2 linked regions of the Pyxidicoccus xibeiensis genome follow. The main gene of each other region encodes a partner of the protein of the gene in region 2 in a complex. Links are inferred from orthologs where the notes say so. Each region holds a gene or a part of one and is shown on either strand. Other genes may lie near its edges.

Region 1 (10,821 bases), on a different replicon or contig from region 2:
GATGCGACGGGAATCAAGGGCCACCATGACGGCTCCGGCCCTGTGTCGGGCGTGGTGGCCTCGCAGTTCTCGGACGAGCGCGCCAGCGTCGGCCGGGTGCTGCTGGCGCTCGACAAGGCCTCCCAGTACGACGTGCGCGCGGACGGCAACCGCGTGGTCATCTCCGTGGATGGTGGGGCGCAGCCCGCGGCCGCGCCGGCCGAGGCGAAGCGCGCCGAGCCCGCCGCCGTGAAGCCGGCCCCGGCCGAGGTGGCCGCCGCCACGCCGCAGGCGCCCGCCGTGGCGAAGCCGGTCGAGGCAGCTGCCGTGGCTGCGAAGCCCGCCGCGCCTGTGACGGTGAAGCCGGCCGCGGTGGTGGCCGAGGCTCCCCGTGCGGTCGAGAAGACCGAGGCGCCCGCCGCGAAGCAGGCCCTGCCGGAGAACGTGGTCGCCGCCGAGGCCGACGAGCGCGAGGTGGCGCACCCGGCCCAGCGCATCACCGGCCTGAGCTTCGCCGACGACACGCTGCGCATCCGCGCGGACGGCGACATCGCCCGCTACGAGGTGCTGGAGCTGGCGGACCCGCCGCGGCTCGCGGTGGACCTGTATGGCGTGGGCCTGACGGCCCGGGCGCCGCGCGTGAGCTCCGGGGCGCTGAAGGAAGTGCGCGTGGGCGCCCACGCGGACAAGGTGCGCCTGGTGCTGGACGTGCGCGGGCAGATGCCGGCGTACCGCGTGGACCGGGCCGCTCGCGGCCTGGAGGTGGTGCTGGCCGGGGCGGTGGCCCGCAAGGCGGCGCCGAAGCCGGAGCCCACCGAGGTCGTGGCCTCCATCGCCGAGGTCGCGCCCATGCGCCCGGTGCCCGAGCCGTCCGCGTCGCCGGCGCCCGTCACGGCGTCGCTCGTGGAGGTGAAGGACCTGACCTTCGAGGAGAGCGGGGCGGGTGGTCGCGTGGTGCTGAAGCTGTCTGGCACGGCCGGGTGGAAGGTGGAGCGGCCGGACCCGCGCAGCGCGGTGCTGACGCTGGACAATGCGCGCCTGCCGAAGAAGCTCGAGCGCAGCCTGGACACCAGCGCCCTGGAGACGCCGGTGAAGATGATCAGCGCCTTCAGCGTGCCCGGTGAGGGCCGCAAGGTGCGCGTGGTGGTGGCCGCCGACGGCGCCATCGAGGAGAAGGTGACGCAGAACGGGGGCACGCTGTCCTGGCGCCTGGACGTGCAGGGCGTGAAGACGGACCAGGTCGCCGTGGCCCAGCGCACCGCCGGCTTCACCGCCGAGGCGCCCTCCTACGCCGCCGAGGGCGCGCCGCAGCAGGCCCGCTACCGCGGCAAGCGCGTCTCCTTCGAGTTCAAGGACATCGACATCCAGAACCTGCTGCGCGTCATCGCGGAGATCTCCAAGCGCAACGTGGTGCTCGCGGACGACGTGACGGGCCGGGTGACCATCCGCCTGCGCAACGTGCCCTGGGACCAGGCGCTGGACCTCATCCTGCGCACCAAGCAGCTGGGCAAGGAGGAGTTCGGCAACATCATCCGCATCGCCCCGCTGAAGACGCTGGAAGAGGAGGCGCGGCTGCGCCAGGAGCGCAAGAAGTCGCTCCAGCAGCAGGAGGACCTGCTGGTCAACCTCATCCCGGTCAACTACGCGGTGGCCGCGGACATGTCGGCGCGGGTGAAGGACGTGCTGAGCGAGCGTGGCACCGTGACGGTGGATACGCGCACCAACGTCCTCATCGTCAAGGATGTGCGCTCCAACACGGAGAAGGCCCGGGCGCTGGTGCGGAGCCTGGACACCCAGACGCCGCAGGTGCTCATCGAGAGCCGCATCGTGGAGGCCAACACCACCTTCAGCCGTTCCCTCGGCGTGCAGTGGGGCGGCCAGGCTCGGGCGACGTCCGCCACCGGCAATCCCACCGGCCTCATCTTCCCCAACGACGTCGGCGTCACCGGCGGTGTCGCCGGGGTTGCCAATGGCATGCCGGAAATTCCGAACTTCGCGGTGAACCTGCCGGCCTCCGTGGGTGAGGGCGCGGGTGGTGCCCTGGGCTTCGTGTTCGGCTCTGCGGGAGGGGCCCTGCAGCTCAACCTGCGGCTGTCCGCGGCGGAGAACGAGGGCTCGGTGAAGACCATCTCCGCGCCCAAGGTGACCACGCTGGACAACAACACCGCCCGCATCAGCCAGGGCGTGTCCATTCCGTTCAGCCAGGTGTCCGCCCAGGGTGTGAACACCACCTTCGTCGAGGCCCGCCTGTCGCTGGAGGTGACGCCGCACATCACCCAGGACGGCAGCATCCTCATGTCCATCAACGCCTCCAACAACCAGCCGGATCCGGCCAGCACGGGCGCCAACGGGCAGCCCTCCATCCAGCGCAAGGAGGCCGTCACGCAGGTGCTGGTGAAGGACGGAGACACCACCGTCATCGGCGGCATCTACGTGCGCCGCGGCAGCACCTCCACTGCGCGAGTGCCGTTCTTGTCGAGCATTCCGGTGCTGGGCCTGCTCTTCAAGAACCAAACGGAGCGCGATGACCGGCAGGAGCTGCTCATCTTCATCACGCCCCGCATCCTCAACCGGCAGACCATCGCGCAGAGCCTGTAGTCCCTCGCGCGGCCCTTCCAGGAAAGTGTTCGCCTTATGAAGATGAATCACTTCGTCATCCCGGCCCTCATGATGCTCGGACTGACCACGGCCTGCGTCGAAAGCACCCCCATCCTCCAGCTGAAAGGCGGGGCGCCGCAGAACGACGACTGCAGCTTCCCCAATACCGCCGAGGTCTCGCAGTTGCGTGGCTCCGTCAACCTGGGCTTCGTCGGGGGATATCCCCTGGTCTTCGGCGTCACCTCGAACGTGATCACCACGGCCATCGAGGTCAGCGAAGAGCCGGTGCTGGGGGACCCGGACCTCAACACCATCTACATCACCGACCTGGTGCTGAGTTACAGGACCAATCCGGAGTTCGAGAACTTCCCCCAGCCCCGCGGCCCCGTCCCCCTCCACGGAACGATTGAACAAGACGGACAGCTGCTGCTCAACCTGCTCACGGCCGAGGCGGTCGACTTCCTGGATGACCGGGCGGGTGCGGGCGGTATCGAGGTCCTGGTCACCATGCACCTGCGCGGGAAGCGCGCGTCGGGCGACGAGGTGGAGTCCAACGAAATCACCTATCCCATCACCGTGACGAACGTGCCCTACCTGGACGTGCAGGCGGCACTGTGCCCGGGCCAGGTGTTCGAGCCACGGACCGATTCCTGCGACCAGCGCGGGCTGAACGGCAGCTACCCCGCGTGCGAAGACCCTCCGGCTCCCTGAGCCGTCACGCTTGACCGGGCGCCGTCCGCCACCTAGGAACGCAGACCTATGTCCTTCCGCACGCACCTCGAGTCGGTGGTCAACCAGGTGGACGGAGCCCTCGCCTGCAGCGTGATGGGCTTCGACGGCATCTCGGTGGACACCTTCCAGCGCGACGAGGCCGCCGAGCTGGACCTGGGTGGCGCCTGGGTGGAATACGCCAACCTCCTCACCCAGCTCCGTCACGCCGCGGAGGTCCTCAAGACGGGCTCGGTGAGCGAGGTCAGCGTCAACAGCGAGAAGGTGCTGACCCTGATGCGGCTGGTGTCGCCGGAGTACTTCCTGGTGCTCGCCCTGCGCGCGGACGGCAACTTCGGCAAGGGCCGCTATGTGCTGCGCGTGACGGCCCCCAAGGTGCGCGCCGAGCTGTAGCCGCGCGCCCTGTACGGCAGTCATCCAGCCGACGCACGGCGCCGCGCCTTTCCCCTTCCCATGGAAGGGGGGCATGGGCTACACACCCCCGACTTTTCAAGCTTTCGAAGCTTCGAGTGTGAAGGAGTCGGTTCCCATGGCCGGGTTCGTCGATACGTCCGAGTTCCGCAACGGTCTCAAGATCGAAATCGATGGTGAGCCGTTCATCATCGAATATTTCCAGCACGTGAAGCCCGGCAAGGGCTCCGCCTTCGTGCGCACGAAGATTCGCAGCCTCCTGAGCGGGCGCGTCCTGGAGCCCACCCTCAAGTCCGGCGACAAGGTGGGCGTGCCGGACATCGAGGAGAAGGACATGCAGTTCCTGTATGTCCAGGGCGAAGACTTCTACTTCATGGACACCCGCAACTACGAGCAGACCTTCCTCGGTGAGAAGGTGCTCGGAGAGGCGAAGAACTTCCTGAAGGAGAACATCACCGTCTCGGTGGTCTTCTGGAACGGCAAGGCCATTGCCGTGAACATGCCCAACTCGGTCGACCTGAAGGTCACCGAGTGCGACCCGGGCGTGCGTGGCGACACCGTGTCCGGCGCGCTCAAGCCCGCCAAGCTGGAGACGGGCTACACCGTCAACGTCCCGCTCTTCATCAACGAGGGCGACGTGCTCAAGATCGACACGCGTGACGGCAAGTACCTGACGCGCGTGGCCACGGCGGGCTAGCTCCGGCGACTCCGGACGGAGGGGACGCGAGAATGGCAACGAAGCGCAAGTCGACCCGGGCGGCAGGGCCCGCGAATCCACCGGCAGCCGCCGGTGGCGGGCGCGACGCGAGCAACACGTCGCTGGACGTGGATGCCCTGCGGCAGATTGTGGAGATCCTCGAGGCCTCGGACGTGACGAGGCTGGTGTGGAAGCGCGGTGAGGAGAAGCTCTTCATCCGCCGCGGCCACGGCCCGGAGACGACCATCGTCCACCACGCGGCGCCGGCCCCGGTGTCCACGGGCCCGGGCGTCGAGTACTCCACCCCGCCGGCCCCCCGGGCCGCCGCGGCCGCTCCGGCTCCCGCCGCGGCGCCGGCGGCTCCCGCGCCCGCGGCGGAGAAGCCCGGCCACCAGGTCACCAGCCCCTTCGTGGGCACCTTCTACCGGACCCCCGCGCCGGACCAGCCTGCCTTCGTCGACGTGGGCTCGGTGGTGAAGAAGGGCCAGGTGCTCTGCATCATCGAAGCGATGAAGCTGATGAACGAAATCGAGTCCGAGGTGTCCGGCCGCGTGGCGGAGATCCTCGTGGAGAATGGCCGCCCGGTGGAGTTCGGCCAGGCGCTGTTCCGCATCGAGCCGGCCTGACGGACTGCCCGCGCCGCCTGCCCCCGCGGGCGGCGCGTCGTCCTTCAAGGCCCCTGACGGAGAACCCCCCGTGTTCAAGAAGGTGCTGATCGCCAACCGCGGGGAGATTGCCCTGCGGGTCATCCGCGCCTGCCGCGAGCTGGGCATCGCCACCGTGGCGGTGCACTCCACGGCGGACGCCAACGCGCTCCACGTGCGCTTCGCGGACGAGGCGGTCTGCATCGGCCCGCCTTCGTCCAAGGAGAGCTACCTCAACATCCCGCAGCTCCTGTCCGCGGCCGAAATCACCCGCGCGGACGCCATCCACCCCGGCTACGGCTTCCTGTCGGAGAACGCCGAGTTCGCGGAGGTGTGCGAGAACTGCAAGATTCGCTTCATCGGCCCGCGGCCGGAGATGCTGCGGCTGATGGGCAACAAGGTGCGCGCCCGCGCGGCGGCGCGTGAGGCGGGCCTGCCGCTCTTGCCCGGCAGCCCGGGCACGGTGAAGGACCCGCGCGAGGCCGAGGTCTACGCCCGGGAGATTGGCTTCCCGGTCATCCTCAAGGCAGCCGCGGGGGGTGGCGGCAAGGGCATGAAGATCGTCCGCGAGCCGGGCGCGCTGGCCCAGGCGTTCTCCACCGCGCAGGCGGAGGCCGTGGCGTCGTTCGCCAACGGAGACCTCTACATCGAGCGGTACGTGGAGAAGCCGCGCCACATCGAAATCCAGATTGTGGCGGACGAGCACGGCAACATCATCCACCTCAACGAGCGCGAGTGCTCGGTGCAGCGCCGGCACCAGAAGCTCATTGAAGAGAGCCCGTCCCCCGCGCTCACGCCGGAGCTGCGCCAGCGCATGGGCGAGGTGTCCGTGCAGGCCATGAGGAAGCTCGCCTACAACAACGTGGGCACCATCGAGTACCTCCTGGACGAGCGCGGCGAGTTCTACTTCATGGAGATGAACACGCGCATCCAGGTGGAGCACCCGGTGACGGAGCTCGTCACGGGCATCGACCTGGTGCGCGAGCAGATCCGCATGGCCTACGGCCACCCCCTGCGCTTCAAGCAGGAGGACATCCAGATTCGCGGCCACGCCATTGAATGCCGCGTGAATGCCGAGGACCCGATTACGTTCGCCCCCTGGCCGGGGAAGATTACCGGCTACAGCGTGCCGGGCGGCTACGGCGTGCGGGTGGACTCGGCGGCCTACGAGAACTACACGGTGCTGCCGTACTACGACAGCCTGCTGGCCAAGCTCATCGTCCATGCGGAGGACCGGGCCACGGCCATCCGCCGCATGCAGCGCGCCCTGGGCGAGTACGTGGTGGAGGGCATCCGCACCAACATCCCGTTCCACCGGGCCGCACTGGCGGAGGAGTCCTTCCAGGAAGGCCAGTACGACACCCGCTTCGTGGAGCGCCTGCTGGCGAGCGAGACGGGCACCCGCCGCTTGAAGAAGGCCGTCGAAGAGACGCCTTAGCGCACGTCCACCTACCGTGGGCCTCCCGCCTGTCGGGCGGCCACGCGAGCAGGTGATCTGGCCCCGGGGGGAGCCGGGCTGTTTCTTGACCCGCGTCGGAGGATTCCGTTAGCCTCCAAGTTCCCCCTTGCAGAGGATAGAAACCCGCGAAGTTCAAGGGATTTCTGCCTGCCGGAAGCCCACCGCTCGATGGACAAGAACAAGATCATCGAAGGTGCCGCGAAGCTCGTCGCGAAGGGCGCCTACGACAAGGCCATCAAGGAGTACCAGAAGGTCCTGGAGGTCGACCCGAAGGACATCCGGGTGCTCCAGAAGATGGGGGAGCTGTACCAGAAGAAGAACGACAACGCCCAGGCGGCGCACTTCTTCACCAAGGTCGCGGAGAGCTACTCCTCGGACGGCTTCTTCCTGAAGGCCGTCGCCCTCTACAAGCAGGTCCTCAAGCTCAACCCGAACCTGCTGGAGGTGAACCTCAAGCTGGCGGAGCTCCACCAGCAGCTCGGGCTGATGTCCGAGGCGATGGCGTACTTCCAGATTGTCGCCAACCACTACGACAAGGCCGGCGACACCAAGGCGTCGCTCGATACCTTGAAGAAGATGGTGGATCTCGACCCGGAGAACGTGGCGTCGAAGATCAAGCTGGCGGAGCTGTACGCGCGGGAGAACATGACGCGCGAGGCCGCGCAGGAGTTCAAGCGCGCCGCCGAGTACCTCAAGCGCAACGCCCGCGCGGACGACTGGCTGCGCGTCGCCGAGCGCCTGTCCTCGCTGGAGCCGGAGAACCTGCCGCTGGCCAAGGAGCTGGCCACCTCCTACCTGCAGCGCGGCGACCAGAAGCGCGCGCTGGCGAAGCTGCAGGTGTGCTTCAAGGCGGACGGCCGGGACGTGGAGACGCTCACGCTGCTGGCCCAGGCGTTCCAGGGGCTGGGGCAGACCTCCAAGACGGTGTCCGTCTACAAGGAGCTGGCGAAGATCCACCAGGAGCGCGGCCGCGTCACCGAGTCCGAGGCCGTCTGGACGCAGATTGAAGTGCTGGACCCGCAGGACCCGGACCTGATGGCGCGCCGTGCGCCCGTCGCGGCTCCGGCGCCCATGCCGGCCCAGGCCGCGCCGCAGCCCGCTCAGGCGCCCCAGCCCCGCGCCGCGGCCCCGCAGCCCGCTCAGGCGCCCGCGCCGGTGCAGCCGCCTCCGCCCCAGCCCCAGGGCGGCATGGGCCGCGAGCAGCTCTCGAAGCTGCTCACGGAGACGGACGTCTACGTGAAGTACGGGCTCCACGACAAGGCGCTGGAGCACCTGCGCAAGGTCTTCTCCGTGGACCCGGAGAACCTGGATGCGCACGAGAAGGCGTATCAAATCTACGTCGCGTCCGGGAACGCGGCCCAGGCGTCCGAGCAGCTGCTGAACGTGCTGCGGCTGTGCACGCGGGCGGCGGACTCGGTGCGCGCGCAGCCGTACCTGGCCACCATCCTCCAGGAGAACCCGGCGCACCCGGAGGTGCCCGCGTTCCTGTCGGTGCTGCGCACGGACGGCCCGGTGGCGGTGGCGCCCACGGCGGCCGTGGTGGAGTCGGTGGGCGAGGACGCCATCCTGGTGGACTCCAGCGACGACGAGATTCTCGTCGCGCCTCCCCCGGAAGACGCGCTGCTGCACCCGCCGGGGGACGAGCTGGCGTTGACCACGCTGCCCTCGGGGGACTCGGACGAGGTCATCGAGGAGGACGGGGACGACTCCACCGTCGTCAGCGAGGAGTCGCTCGTCGGCGAGCCGCTCTCCGGTGAGAGCATCGTCTACGAGTCGCCCTCGCCGGAAGACCTGGCGGCGGAGGCGGCGGACGAGACGCTGGTGGCCGAGGACGAAGGGCTGGTGCTCGCGGACGAGCCCGGCCTGGAGCAGGTGGAGGACGAGCCGCTCGTGTCGTCCGACGACGACGACGAGGCCACGTCGGCGTGGTCGCTGGAGGACGAGACGCTTTCGGGCGAGGCCACGGCCACGTCCATGGATGCGCTGGCGCTCGGCGACGACGACGACCCGCCGCCCACCATGATTCGCGCGCCCACGCGGGCGCTGCTGCAGGAGGCCGCGCCGGACACCCGGCAGCTTCCCGCGCTCCAGGAAGAGGCCGAGCTGGAGCTGGAAGACGTGCCCACGCGCGTGGGCATCGCTCCGCTGGACGCGTCCATGCTGGAGCAGGACGAGGCCGAGTTCACCGCGCTGGGCGACGAGGAGCAGGAGGAGCCCACCGCGTCGCACGCCGTCGTCGCGCCCCTGGACGACGAGCCCGTCTACGAGGAGCCCGAGCCGGAAGTGTCCCAGGTGGAGGACGCCGATGAGGCGCCCTACGCCGAGGCCGAGGCCGTGTCCGATGTGGAGCCCAGCGACGAGCCCGGCGAGGAGCCGGCGGCGGAGGAGTGCGACGAGGCGTCCTTCTTCCTCGACCAGGGGCTGCTGGAAGAGGCGCGGGAGATTCTCGAGACGGTGATGATTGCCTTCCCGGGCCACGTGCGCGCCGGGGAGCTGATGGCGCGGCTGGAGGCGCTCGAGGCCGGCGGTGGCGCGGAGCAGGCGGAGGCGCCCGCGGAGCCGCTGTACGTGCCGGCCGTGCAGCCCGTGCTGGAGGCGGAGCAGGAGCCCACGGGCGAGCGCGACGCGTTCGACCTGGCGGCGGAGCTGGCCGGGGAAATCGACAACCTGGGCGACGACTCCGCATCGGCGCCGCCGGCCGAGGAGGACTTCCAGTACTCGGTGGAGGAGGTCTTCTCCGAGTTCAAGAAGGGCCTGGCCAAGGTGGTGAAGCCGGAGGACGTGGACACGCACTACGACCTGGGCATCGCCTACAAGGAAATGGGCCTGCTGGACGACGCGCTCCACGAGTTCGACGTGGCCCGCCAGGGCTGCGTGGGCACCAAGCGCGAGCTCGACTGCATCACCATGATGGGCATGCTGCAGCTGCTGCGCGGTGATGCGCTGGCGGCCGTCGAGGTCTTCCGCGAGGGGCTCACCAACGCATACGTCGCGGGCGAGCCGGCCAAGGCGCTCGGCTTCGAGCTGGCGACGGCGTACGAGGCGGCGGGAGAGCCGGGCAAGGCGCTCTACCACTACCAGCGCGTGGCCGCGCTGGACGGGAAGTACCGCGACGTGGGGGGACAGGTGTCGCGCCTGGCCGCCTCCACCGAGCCGGAGGAAGACCCGCTTCCGTCCCATGCAGGCAACGGGGCCCGGGCCGGCGGCGGGGCCGCACCCGCGGCGGCCGTGGCGCCCACTCCGATGCCGGCGGCCGGCGCGTCCAAGGCGCGCAAGGTCGGCTACCTGTAGTCCACCCCGAGGTTCGGCGAGCCCATGACGACCTACCTCGACTTCTTCGAGCTGACCCAGGAGCCCTTCTCCAACGCTCCGGTGAGCCGCTTCTATTACAACTCCGCGCAGCACTCGCAGGCGCTCACCCGGCTGATGCACGCCGTGAGCTACATGAAGGGCCTGTCCATCCTCATCGGCGACATCGGCGCGGGCAAGACGACGCTGGCGCGCCGCATGCTCGACTCGCTGCCCGAGTCCGAGTACGAGGCCGCGCTGCTGGTCATCATCCACTCCGGCATCACCGCCAACTGGCTCTTGCGGCGCATCGCCCTGCAGCTGGGCGTGGAGAACCCGGCACAGGAGAAGCTGGCGCTGCTGTCGCAGCTGTACCAGCGCCTGCTGCAGATCTACGAGTCCGGCAAGAAGGCCGTCGTCCTCATCGACGAGGCGCAGATGCTGGAGACGCGCGAGCTGATGGAGGAGTTCCGGGGGCTGCTCAACCTGGAAGTGCCGGAGCGCAAGCTCATCTCCTTCGTCTTCTTCGGGCTGCCGGAAATCGAGAAGAACCTCAAGCTGGACCCGCCGCTCGCGCAGCGGGTGGCCATGCGCTACAAGCTGGAGCCCTTCACCGCCGAGTCCACCGAGGCGTATGTGAAGCACCGCCTCCGGCTCGCGGGCTGCCCGCGCATGCCGTTCTCGCCCGACGCGCTGCTGGCGGTGCACCAGCACTCGTCCGGCTCGCCGCGCGTCATCAACACGCTGTGCGACAATGCCCTCTTCGAGGCCTTCCTGGCGCGCCAGGAGACTGTCTCGGCCGAGCTGGTGCACCGCATCGGGAAGAACCTGGGCCTGCAGGGCATCAACACGCCCGCCCAGGAAGCAGGCGAGCGGGCAGGCGCCTCCGTCACGGCCCTCCCCCGGACGTCCAATAGCAAGGTGGATCTGGCGGAGATCGACCGCTACCTCGAAGGGCTGGGTAAGCTGTAGCGGCTTTGGCCTCCCCGAGCCGCAACGGTCCGCGCACGGCGCTC
Region 2 (10,857 bases):
CGCGCATCATCGGCCCGCGGTCCTTGTCGCCCACCACGCCGAAGACGAGGTGGAGGCGACGTCCCGGATACAGCGCGCGAAGCGAGGCGCGCAGCACCTCCACCCCCGCCGGGTTGTGGGCACCGTCGAGCAGGATGGGCGGCGGTCCGCCGACCTCCTCCAGCCGCCCCGGCCAGCGCGCCGAAGCCAGCCCTTCCCTCCCCGCCTCCGGTGGCACGGCCACACCCCACGCGTGCAGCGCCTCCAGGCAGGCGAGCGCCACCGCGGCGTTCTGCTGCTGGTGCGGCCCACGGAGCGCCAGCGTCAGCCCGTCCAGCGACCAGGCCTTCCCACGGTAGGACACACTTCCGTCCGCGGCGGCCTGGATGGCGAAATCCCGCCCCTCCAGGAGCAGCGGGGCCGCCACCTCTCCGGCCTTGCGGACGATGGCCTCCAGGGCCTCCGGCTCCTGCCGGGCCACCACGCATGGCACGCCGGGCTTGAGGATGCCGGCCTTCTCCCCGGCGATGGCCGCCAGGGTGTGGCCCAGGTACTCCATGTGGTCGAAGGACACGGGCGTAATCGCCGTCACCACGGGGCTCGACGCGGTGGTGGCGTCCAGCCGGCCCCCCAGCCCTGTCTCCAGCACGGCCACGTCCACGCCCACGCGGGCGAAGTGCCAGAGGGCCACCACGGTGCCGAACTCGAAGTACGTCATCGGCTCGGAGACGGCGGAGGGGTAGCGCTCCAGCACCTCGAGGATGGCGCGCCCGAAGGCCTCGTCGGAGATGTCCTCGCCGTCCACGCGGATGCGCTCGTTGACGCGCACCAGGTGCGGGGACGTGTAGAGGCCCACGTGGTGGCCCGCGGCCTGGAGCGCGGCGGCGGTGAAGGCGCAGGTGCTGCCCTTGCCGTTGGTGCCCGCGACATGGAGCGCCGGGTAGCGGCGCTCCGGGTGGCCCAGCGCCACCAGGGCCTCGCGCACGCGCTCCAGCCCCAGCTTGATGCCGGAGGGGTTGAGCTTCGCGAAGAAGGCCAGCGCCTCCTGTGGCGTCCGGGGGGCGCTCATGCCGGTGGAGGGCGCGGCGGGCCTCAGCCCAGCAGGCCGAGAATCTGGCCCAGCTTCGCGCGCAGCTCCTTGCGGTGCACGATGCTGTCAATCATCCCGTGCTCCAGCAGGAACTCCGAGCGCTGGAAGCCCTCGGGCAGCTTCTGGCGGATGGTCTGCTCAATCACGCGCGGGCCGGCGAAGCCGATGAGGGCCTTGGGCTCGGCGAGGATGACGTCGCCCAGCCACGAGAAGGACGCGGCGACGCCGCCGGTGGTGGGGTTGAGCAGCACGGAGATGTACGGGCGCGTGCCGGTGCGGAAGCGGGCGATGGCCGCGGACGTCTTCGCCATCTGCATGAGGGAGAAGATGCCTTCCTGCATGCGGGCGCCGCCCGACGCGGAGAAGACGATGGCGGAGCACTTCAGGTCATGCGCGCGCTCGAAGACGCGGGCCACCTTCTCGCCGACGACGGAGCCCATGGAGCCGCCCATGAACTCGAAGACGAAGCAGCCCACGGAGACCTGATGGCCCTCGATGCGGCCCACGCCGGAGATGAAGGCGTCCGGCTCGCCCAGGTTCTTTCGCGTGGACTTCAGCCGGTCCTTGTACTTCTTCGAGTCGCTGAACCCGAGCGGGTCCTGCGGCTCCAGCTCCTTGTCGAACTCCTCGAAGCTGTCCGGGTCCAACGTGGCGGCGAGCCGGGCTCGGGCCGACCAGTAGTGGTGGTGCTCGCAGTGCGGGCACACCATCCAGTTCTTCTCCAGCTCCTGCCGGTAGATGATCTCGTCGCAGGTCTCGCACTTGGCCCACAGGCCTTCCATGCGGGACGGACGGGGCTCGGCTTGCTGCTCGGTGGGCTCGGAAATGGAGATGCGGGGCTTCTTGGAGAACCAGGCCATGACAGGCGCGGGGTTAATCCGCCCGCTCCCAGCCGTCAACCGTTCCGTGTGGCGCGCCGCGTCTACAGCTCGAAGGTGTCGCCCAGCTCCAGCACATTCACGGGCATGTCGGCCAGCTCCTTCTTGAGCTGGGCCACGAAGGCGGGCTTGAGGTGGTAGAGCAGGACGGAGGCGCCGTTGCGCTGGAACTTCTTCAGCTCCAGGCCCAGCGTGTGGGGCGTCAGGTGGCCGGAGATGTCCGCCAGCGACTGGAGCTTGTTGGGGAAGGACGTCTCCACCAGCAGCGCCTTGAGGTTCTTCGTCTCGTTGAGCGCCTTCCACAGCTTGTCGGTGGGCCCGGTGTCGCCGCTCATCGCCAGGGTGCTCTTCCCGTTGGAGATGATGAAGCCGCAGGACTCCACCGGGTGGCTCACCGGCACGCTGCGCACGGTGTAGGGGCCCACCTGGAAGGTGCCGCCCGCCCGGAAGGTCTTGATCTGCAGGACGGGGGTGCTCTTGGTCGGGATGCGGGTGAAGTCCGGCCAGAGCGCGTTGTTGAACATGTTGTCGCGCAGGGCCTTCGCACACTCGCGCGACGCGTGGATGGTGACGGGCTTGTCCCGGCGACCGATGACGAGGTCCGCCATCAGCGGCAGGTCCTTCACGTGGTCGAAGTGGCTGTGGCCCACGAGGATGTGGTCCACGCGGCACAGCTCCTCGAGCGAGAGCGTCCCCGTGAGCGCCCCCGCGTCGAGCGCGAGCACGTCATCGACGAGGAAGCACGTGCTCTTGCAGGTGGGCAGCTCGCCGCCGTGGCAGCCGAGGACTCGCAGCTTCACGCTAGAGGTCTCCGAACTTCCACTTCATCTCCAGGTATTGGAGGTAGTCGTGGAGTCTCGTCGTGTCATACACGGTCAGTCTGTCACCGCCGCGCTCGACGAGGCCAGCGCGCTCCAGCTTGTCCAGCATGCTCCGCACCGCGGGCTCGCCCACGCCGAGCTGCCGGGGCATGTCGCGCACGATGAAGTCGATCTCCACGCCCTCGTCCACGGGGCGGCCGCGCGTCAGGGCGGCCTGGAGGACGTGGTGCACCACCCGGCTGGCGGGGTCATGGTGCAGGAGGTTCTCTATCTGGGCGTCCGCCTCGGAGAGGCGCTCGGCCAGCTTCTTGATCATCCGGACGGCGATCTCGGCGTTGCCGCGGATCATCCCCTCGAACGTCTTGGGGTCGATGACCAGGAGCCGGGCGTCCTCGTTGACGATGGCGGACGCGTTGCGCGGCTTGTTGGAGATGATGGCCATCTCCCCGAAGAACTCACCCGGGCCGAGCACCGCGAGGACCTTCTCCACGTCGCGCACGCGCTTGGAGATGGACACCTTTCCCGCCTGGATGACGAACATCTCCTTGCCGGTCTCTCCCTCACGGAAGAGCTCGGTTCCCTTGGGGAATTCCTTCCCGAAACGTTGAAAGAGTGTTTCCTCGGCGCCCATCCTGCGCGGAGTCAATCAGCCCCCACCCCCCCGGTCAAATTCCCTTGCTGTGCGTCGCGGTGCGACAGGCAGTGAGGAGGCGGGGCCCTACGCGTCAGGACCGAGCCTGCATGGCGACCTGGTAGAGCCGGGTGAGGGAGTGGTCCAGCAGCGCCTGGCGCGAGCGCAGGTAGCGGTGGGCCCGGAGGAAGGGCAGCCAGACGCGGTCGGCCACGCGCACCTGGGCTTCCTCCAGCCTCTTGCGCGGTATCCATTGTCCGCCGAGGCGCCTGACCAGCACCTCGCCGAGGTAGGCGCCCACCGCGGGCATCAGGTGCTCGTCGATGACCTGCGGCAGGCGGTTCTTCAGGAAGTCCTTGCACCAGAAGTGGGCGTCGACGTCGGTGAGCGACTCGGGCGTGGCCTCGAAGACGGAGGGGACGTCGGTGTGCAGCAGCGCCACGAGCCTCTCGGCAAGTTCGCCGTATTGGTGGCGCACGAAGGCCACGTCCTTCACGTCCGGAGGCAGGGCCGCGCTCGCGGGGAGCCACTCGTCCGGCTCCGGAGGGCGCCAGTCGTTGAGCTCGGCGATCTTCCGCTGGCGTTCGCTGATGCGGACATGGTCCACCACGCGAGTGAGGAGTGACTCCAGGTCTGGAGGGAAGCGCGGCTCCACGGGCGCGAGGGTGGCGCTGCGCTCGCGCAGGGTGCGCAGCAGGGTGGCGTAGTCGAGGTCCGGCCGCAGGTGGGCGTGGGCGCGGGCCTGGGCCTGGCGGGCCTCGTCGCTGGCGAAGTCCGCGGCGGTGGGCCAGGTCACCAGGAGGATGGCGCCGTTGGGCAACTCCTCCACCCGGTGGGCCGGCGTGGACCGCACCCGCTCGCGGCCGACGGACTCCACCAGCCTGGGGCCGAAGACGTTGAGCCAGGAGACTTCGTAGACCTTGTCGAAGCCGTCGCGAATCGACGTCTGGGTGTCGCGGCCGAAGTCGGGAGCTCCGGACAGCTGGTCCTCCGCCAGACTGTTGGCCCAGGCGTGGGTGACCGGGTAGTGGGAGGCCCAGGCGCGCACCATGTCCACGAACCGTCCGCAGAGGCCGGCGTCCGCGAAGACGGAGAGCGGCTGGATGGCGACCCACACGTCCAGACGAGGCGGACGCGGCGGCAACCTGAGCCTGAGCGTCATGTCCAGGGCGGGCCATTCCTTCCGATAGAGCCCGATGGACGTGTAGTCCTTGTCACGCCTCTCCTCGAAGCTCTTGCAGACCGCGACACGCGAGTACTGGCGCCACCGCTTGCCGTGGACGACCTCCGGCATCCACGCGCCCGCATGTGTCTCGCAGGCCTGGAGCAAAGGCTCCAGCTCGCGCTCGAACGAAACTCGAGAGCGGAGGTCGGCATCAAAGGACAATCGGAGGCAGTCCTCCGGCTTCAAGTCATGGAGCTCCAGCACCTTCATTGAAGCTGCACCTCCACGCCCTCGACCGTGTCCTGGACTGCGTTCACGACCTTTCTCCACTCCGCCAGATCTCGAGGCCTGAGGTCGCCACCCTCGTAGACAAGCCGGACCCGCCGGACCTGAACCTGCGTCGGGTCACCCTTGGGGTTGAGCGCACGTCGACGGATGTTCAGCGTCTCGCCATAATTGTGCAAGGCGTCGCTTGCGTCCGCGAGCACCTGCGCTTCCAACAAGTCGTTTTTCATCCGCGACAGGTCCCGGCTCTTGAAGCTGATGGTCTCCACCAGTGGCGGCTGGCCCGCGGGCGGACGCTCCTCGATGACGAGCACGTCCGAGAATCGCAAGCCCGTCTTCTCCTTCCACACGCCCACGTGCGTCTCGATGCGCGGCACGTCGAAGTCCCGCAGCCACCGCCGCTGTGCCCTGGGCAATGCCGCGTCCTCACGGAGCAGGGCCACCATCGCGCGCTCGAAGTCCAGGCCCCGGGCGAACAGCCCGCGCATCTCCCGGTAGCCTTCCCATCGCAACGGTCCCTTCGTGGTCTGGCCCTGCTCCAGCTCTGCGAGCCTCCGCGACCGGTACGTCACGTACTCGCTCCAGAGCGTGGAGCCCTCGCGCACACCCGGCGGCGGAGCCTCGACAGATGGATGCTGTTGCTTCAGCCGCGTCACGTCCGCGGGCAGGCGCGCTCCCGGCGCCTCCTGCTCCGCCCGCAGCAGCTTCGCTTCCAGCGCCTCGCGCGTGTAGCCCGCTGCCTCGCGCACCCGCGCCGCCACCGCGCTGGCCGCCCTCCCCGCCCCACCTCGCGACATGGTGGGTCCCGCGCGCTGGGACTTCGCCTCGGACAGCCACGCCTGTGCCTTCCCCGCATTGCCCCGCGCCTCAAGCAGGGCCGCCGCCCCCGCTTCGCCCCACTCCGCCACCACGAGGGCTCCCTCCCGGCTTGCCTGGACGTAACGAGCCAGCTCGCCCACGGCGCCCTCACCCAGCCGTGCCTCCAATCGCTCCAGCACGGCCTTCAGCGGCGCCAGCCGAGGCAAAGCCCCCAGAGGCCGGCCGCCCTCGCTTCCGGCGATGGCCCCCTCACGCATCGAGCGCATGCCCCTGCCGCCCGCGTACAGCCCCACCATCAGCGCCGCGGGTGCCAGTTCCCGAGTGGCCTGCTCGTACTCGCCCGCCGCCAGCGAGCCCATGCCCTGAAGCGTCCCGGCCAGCAGGTGGTAGAAGCCCACCGGCACGCCGAACGTCAGGTGGTCGAAGGCCCCCAGCGTCACTTCGCCCGGCGCGTACTGCCGCCGCATGACGGCGCCCTCCACCTCCCACAGGGCCGTCTGGTACGGCGGCGGCAGGACCCGGGCCCGCGCGGACAGCTCCAGCCCCGCGCTTCCATTGGCGACCCAGCTCGTGGAGAGCGCGTCCTCGCCGGCGCGCCCCAGTCCGCGGAGGACATCCCCCGCGCGGAAGACTCGCTCCGGGTACTGGGAGAGGGAAATGCCCCGCTTCGCCAGCTCCTCACGGACGGTAGCCATCGGCTCCAGGACGGCCCGCAGCTGCCTGTCTCCGGCCAGCAGCCGCAGCACCAGCCGGACTTCGTCATCGAAGGCGGAGTGGAGGACGAAGAGGGCAAAGACCTCCGCCCTGGCATGCCCGTACTTCCGGGCAGCCGAGACGAGGAAGACGGCGCGCTTGTGAGCGAGGACGTTGGAGGCGTCCGCACGCAGCGGTCCCAGCGCCCCCAGCCGAACGGCGTCCCAGTCCGAGAGGGACTCGACCAGCACGGGCATGTCCACCGTGCGCTGCAACGCCACGAAGTCCGAAGGGGAAGCGCACGCCAGGAATGGCGTCAGCACCTCCTCACTGGCATCCAGCCGTGGCCAGCCGGAGGGCACGCGTCCACCGCACACGGACTCCCCTGGTGTTACCGCCAGGGTTACCGACACGCCCAGGTCCGAGCCATGCAGGCGCACCGACTTGCGGCGCCGGAGCCGAGCACCGACGTCTCCGACCTCCTGGGACGAAGCGGCAGGAGCATCCTTCTCTTCCGCGAGGCCCTCCGTGTCCCAGTCCCCCGCGGCGAGCCCCAGTCGCCCGAACGTCAGCGTGCTGTCTGGCGCCCTCGCGGCACAGCCGGTGGAGCACAGAACAACCGCCAGCAGCAGGTACCCCCACGCGTGGGCCCGCGCCCCTACACCTCCGAAGCGTCCACTGCGAGGCGAACGCCGGGAAGCGCTGGAGTCCGGCATGAGAGGCTCCGTCGTGACGAAAGGGAGGACCCGCAGCGTACGGCCACGAAACGCTACAACCACGACTTAACGGAAATAAATGACTCCACTGGTTCACCTGGAGCCCCTCGGCCCGGTGGATGCGCCATGGTGCTGGCAGCGGTGGGAGTCAGTGCCACGAAACCCGTTGATTTCAGGCGGCCATGCCCTTGTAGACGCGTGCTGGCTGACTGGCGCGGGAGGAGGCGCAAAGCCAACACCCCCGCGTCACGGCCCGAGACAACGGCGACGGTGGCGGGTAGAAGGCCGCCCGTGGGAACGACCTACAAGCAGTCCGGAGTGGACATCGAGGCCGGCGACGCCTTCGTCGACCGAATCAAGCCCTACGCCGCGCGCACCATGCGCCCCGAGGTGGTCGCGGGGGTGGGCGGCTTCGGCGGCCTGTTCGCCCTGCCGCCGGGCAAGTACAAGGAGCCAGTGCTGGTGGCCGGCACGGACGGCGTGGGCACCAAGCTCAAGGTCGCCTTCGCCGCCGGGCGCCATGGCACGGTGGGCATCGACCTGGTGGCAATGTCGGTGAACGACATCCTCACCTGTGGCGCGGAGCCCTTGTTCTTCCTCGACTACTTCGCCACCGGCCGCCTGGAGGTGGACGCGGCGGCCGAGGTGGTGAAGGGCATCGCCCTGGGCTGCGAGCAGGCCGGGTGCACCCTGCTGGGCGGCGAGACGGCGGAGATGCCGGGCTTCTACGCGCGAGGCGAGTACGACCTGGCGGGCTTCTGCGTCGGTGTGGTGGAGCGGTCGGCCATCATCGACGGCAAGAGCGTGAAGCCGGGCGACGCGCTCATCGGCCTGACTTCGTCCGGCCTGCACAGCAACGGCTACTCGCTGGCGCGCAAGGTGCTGCTGGAGGACGCGAAGCTGCAGCTGGACGCCACGCCCGAGGGGCTGGACCGGCCGCTGGCGGACGCCCTGCTGGAGCCCACGCGCATCTACGTGAAGGACGCGCTGGCGCTGCTCCAGGCGGTGAAGGTGAAGGGCATGGCCCACATCACCGGCAGCGGCATCCCCGGCAACCTGCCCCGCTGCCTGCCCGACGGCACGCGCGCGGTGCTGAGCGAGAAGGCGTGGACGAAGCCGCCCATCTTCGACCTCATCGCGAAGCAGGGGAACGTGGCCCGGGACGAGATGTTCAACACGTTCAACATGGGCCTGGGCCTCATCGTCGTGGTGGCGAAGGAGGACGTGGCCCAGGCGCTCTCCGTGCTGAGCGCGCGCGGCGTGCAGGCGACGGAAGTGGGCCGCGTGGAAGCCGGCCAGGGCGAGGCGACGGCGGTCATCGAGCCATGAGCGTGAAGCGCACGCGCCTGGGAGTGCTGGTGTCCGGCAGTGGCAGCAACCTGCAGGCCCTGCTGGACGCGTGCGCGCAGGAGGACTTCCCGGCCGAGGTGGCCTGCGTCATCTCCAACGTGCCCACGGCCTTCGCGCTGGAGCGGGCGCGCAAGGCGGGCGTGCCGGCCGTGGTGGTGGACCACAAGGCGCACGCGACCAAGGCGGACTTCGAGAGGGCGCTGCTGGAGGCGCTGCGCGCGGCGGGGGTGGAGTGGGTGTGCCTGGCGGGGTTCATGCGCCTGCTGAGCGCGGACTTCCTGGGCCACTACGCGGGGCGGGTGCTCAACATCCACCCTTCCCTGCTGCCGTCGTTCCCAGGGCTCCATGCGCAGCGGCAGGCGCTGGAGCGCGGGGTGAAGGTCGCCGGGTGCACGGTGCACTTCGTGGACGCGGGCACGGACACGGGCCCCATCATCGCGCAGGCGGCCGTGCCGGTGCTGCCGGACGATGACGAGAAGGGGCTGAGCGCGCGCATCCTCGCGGAGGAGCACCGACTCTATCCCCTCGCCGTGCGGCTGGCGGTGACGGGCAAGGTGACGATGGACGGGGCGCGCACGCGAGTGGACGCGCAGGCGACGGTGGGCGAGCTGTCGCTGCGCAGCCCTGGCACGCCCCGGTGAAGCCGGGCCAGGGACGGGCAGGATGAACACGAGCGACAGCGGCATCCCGGGCAGCAACGACGTGACGGCGGCCAGCGCTGGCGCAGGTGCGGCCACGACCCGCGAGGAGCGACTCGCGGCGCTGCGCGAGGCCCGGGTGGTGCTCGTGAGCGCGTGCCTCATCGGCGAGGCGGTCCGCTTCGACGCGCGCTCGAAGCTGTCGTCCAGGGTGATGGCCGCGCTCGAAGGAAAGGAAGTCGTCCCGGTGTGCCCGGAGGTCGGAGGCGGCATGCCCGTCCCCCGCCCCCCGGTGGAGCTGAGCGGCGGGACGGGCGTGGACGTGCTGGCCGGACGGGCACGGGCCCTGGAGCGCGAGGGCGGTGTCGACCGGACGGAGCCCTTCCTGAGGGGCGCCCGGCTCGCGCTGGAGGCGGCTCGGAAGTTCGGCGCGACGGTGGCCATCCTCAAGGAGAAGAGCCCTTCCTGCGGGACGCAGCAGGTGTACGAGGCGCGGAAGCTCCGGCCCGGCGAGGGCGTCACCACCGCCCTGCTTCGCTCCGAAGGCATCGTTGTCCTCAGCGACGAGGACCTTTAGTCCTCCCCTCGGGCCTGGTCATACGGCCTCGCGTGAATGACCGGGCGGCACTGGAGGCCATCGTCCTCAGACGCGGAAGCCGCTCACCAGCCCGTCGATGCGTGCGAAGGCCGCGCTCAGCCGCTGGACCGCGGCCTGGGTGCCCTGCGTGGCCCTGAGAATCTCCTTCATCTTCTCGGTGAGCTGGGACACCACCGTGGACATCTGATTCACCCCGGCGTTCTGCATCGTCACGGCCGCCACGATGGAGCGCGCCGCCATGCTGCTCTCGCGTACGACTTCGGTGATGTCCCGCAGGCTCTGGCCCGAGGCGAGCGCTTCGGCGATGCCCGCCTCCATCCGCCGCTGGTCTGCCTCCGCGCTGCGGGTGACCCGGCCCACCGTCTCCTTCATCTCCGCGAGAATCCTCCCGATGCTCTCCGTGCTGCGAGAGGACTGCTGGGACAGCGAGCGCATCTCCCGCGCCACCACCGCGAAGCCACGGCCGCCCTCCCCCGCCTTCGCCGCCTCGATGGCCGCGTTGATGGCGAGCACGTTGGACTGGTCCGTCAGGTCCTTCACCGACACCAGGATGGAGGACGCCTTGAGCGAGCCCTCCGACAGCTCGCCGATGCCCGTCACCATCGCCGCGACCTGCTCGCGCAGCTCCCCCAGGAACCGCACGCTCTGCTCGACGGAGGCCTGGCCGGAGGTGCTCAGCGTCTCGGCATTCGCGGCCACCTCCAGGACGCGGCCCGCCTGCGCCCCCGTCGCGCGAGCAGTCTCGGAGATCTCCGCCATCGCCACGCGCGCCTCCTCGAGGCTCGCCATCTGATGCTCGAGCACCGCGGACTGCTCGCGCCCGAGCTGGCTGATGCCCTGGACACTCTGCGACAGCTCCGTCAGCGCCTCCCTCAGCGTGAGCGGAACGGTCCGCAGGCGCGTCACCACCTCTCCGAAGCTGCGCGCCAACTGGCCGAGCTCGTCCTCGGAGTCGATGTCGATGCGCTGGGTGAGGTCCCCCTCGGTCGCGATGCGGGAGGCCACCTGGTTCAGCTTCGTCAGGGGCCGGGCCACCTGGGCCACCAGCCACAGCGAGAGCACCCCCAGCACCGCGAGCATCAACAGCCCCACGCCCATCAACCACCGCTGGGCGCGCGTGTGCTCCTCCCGCAGCTCGGAGAAGGCGCCGCTCATCCGGCGCTGGTCGTCCTGGGTGGCCTGGCGCAGCGACTC

Evidence for each region.
Region 1: the proteins of accD (region 2) and accB are in contact, whole or in part, in a solved structure (PDB 8UXZ), measured with the Escherichia coli proteins. The link is inferred for Pyxidicoccus xibeiensis from one-to-one orthologs.

The regions. Positions count from the first base shown.
Region 1 is NZ_JAJVKV010000017.1:22,077-32,897, forward strand. Bases 3,466-6,243 are described here. They hold accB (acetyl-CoA carboxylase biotin carboxyl carrier protein), read left to right. Parts: upstream 3,466-4,446; coding sequence 4,447-5,040; downstream 5,041-6,243. Other genes in these bases: LXT23_RS42470 (roadblock/LC7 domain-containing protein), read left to right, coding at 3,466-3,699; efp (elongation factor P), read left to right, coding at 3,836-4,414; accC (acetyl-CoA carboxylase biotin carboxylase subunit), read left to right, coding at 5,111-6,243. Also shown: type IV pilus secretin PilQ, read left to right, coding at 1-2,577; LXT23_RS42465 (hypothetical protein), read left to right, coding at 2,614-3,288; more of LXT23_RS42470, read left to right, coding at 3,337-3,465; more of accC, read left to right, coding at 6,244-6,496; type IV pili formation protein SgmX, read left to right, coding at 6,686-9,808; LXT23_RS42495 (ExeA family protein), read left to right, coding at 9,833-10,777; LXT23_RS42500 (translocation/assembly module TamB domain-containing protein), read left to right, coding at 10,783-10,821. UniProt on the Escherichia coli protein: This protein is a component of the acetyl coenzyme A carboxylase complex; first, biotin carboxylase catalyzes the carboxylation of the carrier protein and then the transcarboxylase transfers the carboxyl group to form malonyl-CoA.
Region 2 is NZ_JAJVKV010000006.1:250,346-261,202, forward strand. Bases 1-2,814 are described here. They hold accD (acetyl-CoA carboxylase, carboxyltransferase subunit beta), read right to left. Parts: upstream 1,930-2,814; coding sequence 1,072-1,929; downstream 1-1,071. Other genes in these bases: LXT23_RS27805 (bifunctional folylpolyglutamate synthase/dihydrofolate synthase), read right to left, coding at 1-1,048; LXT23_RS27815 (MBL fold metallo-hydrolase), read right to left, coding at 1,992-2,747; LXT23_RS27820 (Crp/Fnr family transcriptional regulator), read right to left, coding at 2,749-2,814. Also shown: more of LXT23_RS27820, read right to left, coding at 2,815-3,399; LXT23_RS27825 (hypothetical protein), read right to left, coding at 3,494-4,834; LXT23_RS27830 (hypothetical protein), read right to left, coding at 4,831-7,077; purM (phosphoribosylformylglycinamidine cyclo-ligase), read left to right, coding at 7,369-8,406; purN (phosphoribosylglycinamide formyltransferase), read left to right, coding at 8,403-9,068; LXT23_RS27845 (DUF523 domain-containing protein), read left to right, coding at 9,091-9,642; LXT23_RS27850 (methyl-accepting chemotaxis protein), read right to left, coding at 9,709-10,857.